DNA from 2 places in the Pseudoduganella sp. UC29_106 genome. Region 2 is predicted to be linked to the other one. Evidence: predicted binding sites of a transcription regulator. Region 2 holds the regulator's gene; the other holds the start of a gene.

Region 1 (3,413 bases), 2.6 Mb from region 2:
ATCCAGGCCAATCACGCGTTTGTAGAGTGTTTGCAGTTCCACATGACCTCCCGCTGTTTTACACTGATGGAGGAAAGCGGCGGATGTGGCCTGAAGTCTGCCTGAGGGCACCGAAGCGCCCACGGCCTTTTTAGCGTGCGCTCTCTAGGAAGCAATCCGGGGTACGGATCAGGTCAAGGGATCATGTTACTAACGGGGTCTGACCACCAAAAAACACAACGATCTCGATCCGCCGCTTTCTCTCCCCAGTCTAGTTTCTTTCATCCTCCGGGGCGGCGGTGTGCTCCGCCATGCCTGTTACTAAAACGCGATATCCCTTACTACTCCGTGCTGGTCGTCGCTATTTCGTCGGAGTCTTCGCTATCCGGGGAACTAATTCGCGCTGCCCCGCTCCAATGAACACAGGCCACAAGCATTTAGTGCCGATTCGCGTTCTGAAGGGAAATTTTAGTAACAGCCAGTGCGTTCTAGCAGGCTTTGGAAGGAAGTAGTACTGCTTAGTAAAAACCGACTTTTGAAGACCCATCATGTCTAAGCTCCATTACCCGATTCGCGTGCCCAGCGACGTGCTTGAAGCCCTGGGCGAATTCACCGGCCAATGCTGGTCGGACTCTTTATCCCTGGAGCCGTTTATTTGCGATGCGATACGCAACTACCTACGGCCGGCAGCGGCGGCCGAGGCGCAGCCAGCAGCAGCTTCCGGGACCGGATACCAATGGAAGCAGGTCTTCCTTCCCGATGGAACCCGGCTGCGCGCCAGCTTTGGCGGTCACGTAGCGCGCCAGGCGCGACGGTCGCCATGAATGGCAACGGCAATCAGCGCAAGAGTGGCTCTGGTCGCACGCCACCGCAGGCGCCTTGCGACGAGCGATTTTCCCGGCAATCTGTGAAGAAGCTAAAAAAAGCCCGGCGCCGGGCCGGGCAAAAGTACGCCGGGCCACGAGGGCCAGCGCACACTTAGAAGGTCTTGCTTAGTGTGAGTTGCAGAGCGGTCTTGCCCAGGAATTTGCCATTGGCAGGGGAAGCATAGGCCGTCTTCGACGCGTTGGTGCCAACACCGGCCAGCTGCAGGCTGGCAAAGCCGAGATCTTTGGTCAAGCCCACTTTCCAGTCGGTGTAGTCGGCAGCGCCGTTGTTCTTCACTTTCTGGTGGCCGGCGTGCAGGTTGGCGGTGAAGCCGTTGCCGATATCGAAGTTGGCGCTGAAATCCAGGTAGCCGCTGTTCTTGCTGTCCACGAAGCCGAACAGGTTGGTCACGGAATGGGAATACTTCAGCGTGGCCGGGCCGTAGCCGATCTGGCCATAGATCTCGGTGGTGTCGGCGTTGGCGAAGCCCGGCACGTTCTTCAGTCCATTGTCGTCGTAGACATAGGTCAGCACGCCCACGTCGTAGCTCAGGTCTTCCGTGATCTGGCCGCGCTTGCCGCCGTAGATGTCCAGCTCCACGTGGCCGTCGCCGCCCGCGTCTTTGGTCCACTTGATCGTGGACGCCCAGGCGCCGACATAGAAGCCGGTCGGATCGTTGACGTAGTCCACCCCGCCCTGCAGCGCTGGTTGAAGACGGGTCTGGGAAATGCCGCGGTAACGGTAGTCGGAGGTGGCGCCGGCGTTGAAGCTCAGTTCTTCGGCCTGGGCGACCGTGACAGCCGCACACAGTGTGGCGGCGAAAAGCATTTTTTTCATCGATTGGGTTCCGGGTTTCCGCATTTGCGGGATGCGGGGAACTTTATCGATCGGACCGCAAAAACAGTCTAAAAAGAGACATGCCACAGGTAAAGACTTCGTAAAATGGCAATTATTGCAACTATAACTGTATAAAAACACACTATAAAACTTGCTAAGTACCCGCCGGTTGAGGATAGAATGCGGAGCGTCCGTGTTTAACCAAACCGCAATTCCATGTATGGCCACTAAAAAACCAGTATCCGACTACAGCGAATCATCGATCCGCGTCCTCAAAGGCCTGGAGCCTGTCAAACAGCGCCCCGGCATGTATACGCGCACCGAGAATCCGCTGCACATCATCCAGGAAGTGATCGACAACGCCTCCGACGAGGCGCTCGGCGGCCATTGCAAAAATATTATCGTCACGCAGAATGCGGACGGTTCCATCACCGTTGAAGACGACGGCCGCGGCATCCCGGTCGGCCTGCACCCGGAAGAAAACGTGCCGACGGTGGAAATCGTGTTCACCCGCCTGCACGCGGGCGGCAAATTCGACAAGGGCTCGGGCGGCGCTTACGCCTTCTCGGGCGGCCTGCACGGCGTAGGCGTGTCGGTCACCAATGCACTGTCCAAGCGCCTGGAAATCGCCGTATGGCGTAAAGACGAAGCGGGCAACGGCTTCCATAACATCGCTTTCGAAAACGGCGATCTGGTCGAGCCCCTGAGCTCCCAGCCGGCGCCGAAGGATGGCAAGAAGTCCGGCACCCGCGTGACCGCCTGGCCGGATGCGAAATATTTCGACTCGCCGCTGATCTCGCAGGTCGAGCTGCAACGCCTGCTGCGCTCCAAGGCAGTGCTGCTGCCGGGTGTGTCCGTCACGCTGAAGAACGGCAAGACGGGCGACGAACAGACCTGGATGTACAAGGATGGCCTGCGCGGCTACCTGAATGAACAGATCGCGCAGACCGCCAATGGCGAAACGCTGATTCCCCTGTTCGAGGGCGAGCAGTTCGCCACCCCGGACGCAGAAGGCTTTGCCGAGGGCGAAGGCGCTTCCTGGGTGGTGGCGTGGACGGAGGAAGGCGCCGTCGTGCGCGAGTCCTACGTGAACCTGATTCCCACGCCAAATGGCGGCACCCACGAATCCGGCCTGCGCGAAGGCCTGTTCGGCGCGATGAAGAATTTCGTCGAGCTGCACTCGCTGCTGCCGAAGGGCGTGAAGCTGCTGCCGGAAGACGTGTTTGCACGCGCTTCCTTCGTGCTGTCGGCAAAAGTGCTGGACCCGCAGTTCCAGGGCCAGATCAAGGAACGCCTGAATTCGCGCGACGCGGTGCGCCTGGTGTCCACGTTCTCCAAGCCTGCGCTGGAACTGTGGCTGAACCAGCACATCGACTATGGCAAGAAGCTGGCGGAGCTGGTGATCAAGCAGGCGCAGTCCCGCCTGCGCTCGGCGCAGAAGGTCGAGAAGAAGAAATCGTCCGGCGTGGCTGTGCTGCCAGGTAAGCTGACCGATTGCGAAACCGATGACGTGACGCGTACCGAATTGTTCCTGGTCGAGGGCGATTCGGCGGGCGGTTCGGCCAAGATGGGCCGCGACAAGGAATTCCAGGCCATCCTGCCGCTGCGCGGCAAGGTGCTGAACTCCTGGGAGACGGACCGCGACCGCCTGTACGCGAACAACGAGATCCACGATATCGCGGTGGCGATCGGCGTGGATCCGCACAACTACGGCGATTCGCCGGACCTTT
Region 2 (3,413 bases):
GCTGGCGCTGCGCATGGAGCGCACCTGCGCCAATGCGCGCGCGCTGGCCGGGATGCTGGCTGCCGACGAGCGCGTGGCCGCCGTCTACTATCCGGGGCTGAAGTCGCACCCGCAGCACGGCATCTCCACGGAGCTGTTCAAGGATTACGGTTCGCTGCTGTCGTTTGAGCTGAAGGAGGGCATCGACTGCTTCGATTACCTGAACCGCCTGAAGCTGGCTATCGCGACCTCGAATCTGGGCGACACGCGCACGCTGGTGATTCCCGTGTCGCACACCATCTTCTTCGAGATGGGCCCCGAGCGCCGCGCATCGATGGGCATTGCCGACTCGCTGATCCGCGTATCGGTCGGCATCGAAGACACCGCCGACCTCCTCGACGACTTCCGCTCCGCCCTAGACGCCTGACCCCGGTTTATTACCAGGGATCGGCGCCGGGCATGTGGTAGGGGTGGCGCCAGCCGGGGAGGGCGGCGATGCGGTCCAGCCAGGCCTGGACGCGCGGCGGGTATTCGACGCTGGCCTGCTCGGGCCAGTACAGGTAGCCGCAGATCGAGCAGTCGGCGATGCTGGGCGTATCGTCCAGCAGGAATTGGCGGCCGTCGGATAGTTCTTCGTCCAGGCGCACGATGTCGGCATCGAAGCGCTTGCGGAACCAGGGCAGCACGGTGCCGGCGTAGGCGCCTTCGTCGTCGAACTTCTGGCCGTAGCGCAGGTGCGCCATCGAAAAGCCGATGCGGTTCGCTTCCCAGAACAGCCATTCGCGGCAGCGCTCAAGACGTTCCTTCGTTTCCCCGCCCCAGTCTTGCAGGTGCTCGGCCAAATGCAAAAGGATGGCGTTCGACTGTACATAGGGCTTGCCGTCGTGGACCAGCAGCGGCACTTCGCAGTAGCGCGCCAGGCTGCGGAAGGGCTCCGGGCGATCGGCGCGCGCCAGGCGCAGGTCGATTTCCTCGTACCCGTGCGGCACGCCGGCCAGTTCCAGCAGCAGCTTGACCTTGTAGCTGTGGCCCGACTCGCAATTCCCGAACAGCTGGATCATCAGTGCCAGGTCCTCATCAGCCCGACGGCCAGGCCTTCCAGGGCGAAGTCGTCTTCCGGCGTGACGGTGATGACCTTGAAGTCCGGATTCTCAGGCAGCAGTTCGACGGTGGAGCCGGTCTTGCGGTAGCGCTTCACGGTGACTTCGCTGCCGATGCGCGCGACCACGATCTGGCCGTTGCGGGCGCTGTCCGCCTTTTTCACGGCCAGCAGGTCGCCGTCCATGATGCCGATGTCGCGCATCGATTCGCCGCGCACTTTCAGCAGGAAGTCCGGCTTGGCGGAAAACAGGTTGGGGTCCACGTTGTAGGTCGTCTCCAGGTTTTCCTGGGCCAGGATAGGCGAACCCGCAGCCACGCGGCCTATCAGCGGCAATTGCATCAGCATGCCGGCGGTGATCTGCGGCAGTTCGTCGTCGCCCGTTGCGGCTGCGCGACGGGAGCTGCCCTGGCTGGACATGCTGCCTGCGCCCGACGCCGGCGCGCCGAAGTTGCCGGTCAGGCGGATACCGCGCGAGGTGCCGGCGGTGATTTCGATGGCGCCCTTGCGCTGCAGGGCTTTCAGATGTTCTTCGGCCGCATTGGCGGACTTGAAGCCCAGCTCGGCGGCGATTTCAGCGCGGGTCGGCGGGAAGCCGGTGTTGTCGATTGCGTCCCTGATCAGATTGAGAATTTGTTCCTGGCGTGCTGTGAGCTTGATCATGGTACGTGTGCTGTGGATATAGACAGTCTGTATTTTTGTACAGTGTGGAACGAATTGCAAGCAAAATTGTTGCAACTCGAGAAAAATTTGGGTGAAATGTTGAAATGACAATTTACGGAGGCCGGGATGGGACGCTACGCTTTCTTGCTTGCTGCAGGTATCGCTTTGTTCGGCGCGCTGATTCATCTGCTCGCGCCGCTGCTTGGGGCGGAGTGGTATGCCTTCCTGCAGGCGCCGGCATCCGTTGTCGCTTCTGCCCGCCGCGGCACCGCGCTCGCGCCGGCGGGCACGGTCGGGATTGGCGTAGCGATGCTCGTGTGCGGCCTGTATGCGCTCGCCGGCGCCGGCTGGCTGCGCTGGCTGCCGTTCGCGCCGCAGGCGCAGGGGACCATCGCCGCCGTCTGCCTGCTGCGCGGCCTGCTGATCGTGCCCTACTGGCTAAAGTTTCCCGTGACTGCCTTTGACGTCACGGCTTCGGCGGTGTGGGTGGCTTGCGGCCTTGGTTTCCTGGCCGGCATCCTGTGGCGCCGGCCTGCCGAACAGCTCGCCGAGGCTTCCAGCCTCCAGCAGGGCGAGGCTCCAGGCGTCTAGCTGCTGCTGGCTCGCGGCGGCGACTCGCTCATACGTTTCGGTCGGCAGGTGGCCAAAACGGTGTGCCAGCATCCCCAGCAACATCCGCCGCTGGCCCTCGACGCGTCCCTCGAATGTGCCTTCGACCCAACCTTCGGCGCGGCCTTCGACGCGCCCTTCAACGCGCCCTTCAACGATGCCGATGGCCAGCCCTTCGGCGTGGCCCTCGCGGCGGGCCTCGCTTTTCCAGTAATTGATTAAAGAGTTTTCGAATGGCATTTGACGCCTCCTGATGTGATCAGTGCATTGCTGGAAAATAGTCGCCTGCAGCGGTGGCGGCAGGCGCATGAGCCAGTCGATCAGCCGGTACAGCTCCAGCGTGCGGTCCAGCGGCCAGTTGCGGGCAAACAGCTTTTCCACCAATTCCGATTTGAGTGCGAAACGGCGCTCGGAGTTCCGTCGGGTTTGTTGCGTGTACAGGTGAGCTGCGGCGATGAGGGCGACGGGATTGGCGCTGGCGGTCAGGGCCGGGATGTCGTTGCGGTAGTCGAGCAGCTTGACTGCCGGGAAGCTTGTAGCGACGTGGTATCCGAGTTGGTCGTAACTGAAGCTGGAGGGGCGCCAGGTGGGGCTGGGGTCTGTCAGCAAGGCGAGGCTCGATACCGGCGCATGTAGGGCATCGCGCAGGCGGGAGTTGTAAGTGAACATGCGTTCGGCAAAGGCTGCGTCGCGGCGGCACTGGATTTCGATGTGGAAATGGAGTGACGCCGGCGCGGGCACTGGCTTGGCCGTCTCCGGCCGCGGTCGCGGCAGGGGTGGGCTGGCGTCGCGTCGCGCGGACGAGCTTGTCTGCCCGCCAGGCACGGTGCGCGGCATCCAGGGCGGCGGACTGGAGTTCCTGGTCAAGAAAGCAATATTCGGCAGACCAGTCCACGGCCGCGTGGATGGCGGGGAAGAACAGTGCCAGGAAGTCGGGCAGCCAGCCGGTGACGGTTTGCTTCCATGGAGAGTCGTAGTCGTCCATGCGGCAAGCATGGCAGCCTTGCGGCCGAGGCAGCTTGAGCTGAAGCAGGGAGGTGCTTGAGCTCGCGCCGGAAAAGTG

What was found. Region 2 encodes LexA, which represses DNA repair genes until DNA is damaged. Its sites were predicted from a motif close to ACTGTATNNNNATACAGT; they were not measured.
Region 1: the regulator LexA is predicted to act here: its motif matches at 1,810-1,827, upstream of ACHMW6_RS02915 (DNA topoisomerase IV subunit B).

The regions. Positions count from the first base shown of each region.
Region 1 is NZ_CP171977.1:514,472-517,884, reverse strand. Features, by position in the region: gene ACHMW6_RS02930 (IS110 family transposase) at 1-42, opposite strand, end outside; gene ACHMW6_RS02925 (hypothetical protein) at 528-803, shown strand; gene ACHMW6_RS02920 (TorF family putative porin) at 958-1,683, opposite strand; gene ACHMW6_RS02915 (DNA topoisomerase IV subunit B) at 1,904-3,413, shown strand, end outside.
Region 2 is NZ_CP171977.1:5,235,950-5,239,362, reverse strand. Features, by position in the region: gene ACHMW6_RS26300 (cystathionine gamma-synthase family protein) at 1-406, shown strand, start outside; gene ACHMW6_RS26295 (glutathione S-transferase family protein) at 417-1,040, opposite strand; gene lexA (transcriptional repressor LexA) at 1,040-1,741, opposite strand; gene ACHMW6_RS26285 (DUF4351 domain-containing protein) at 2,180-3,091, opposite strand.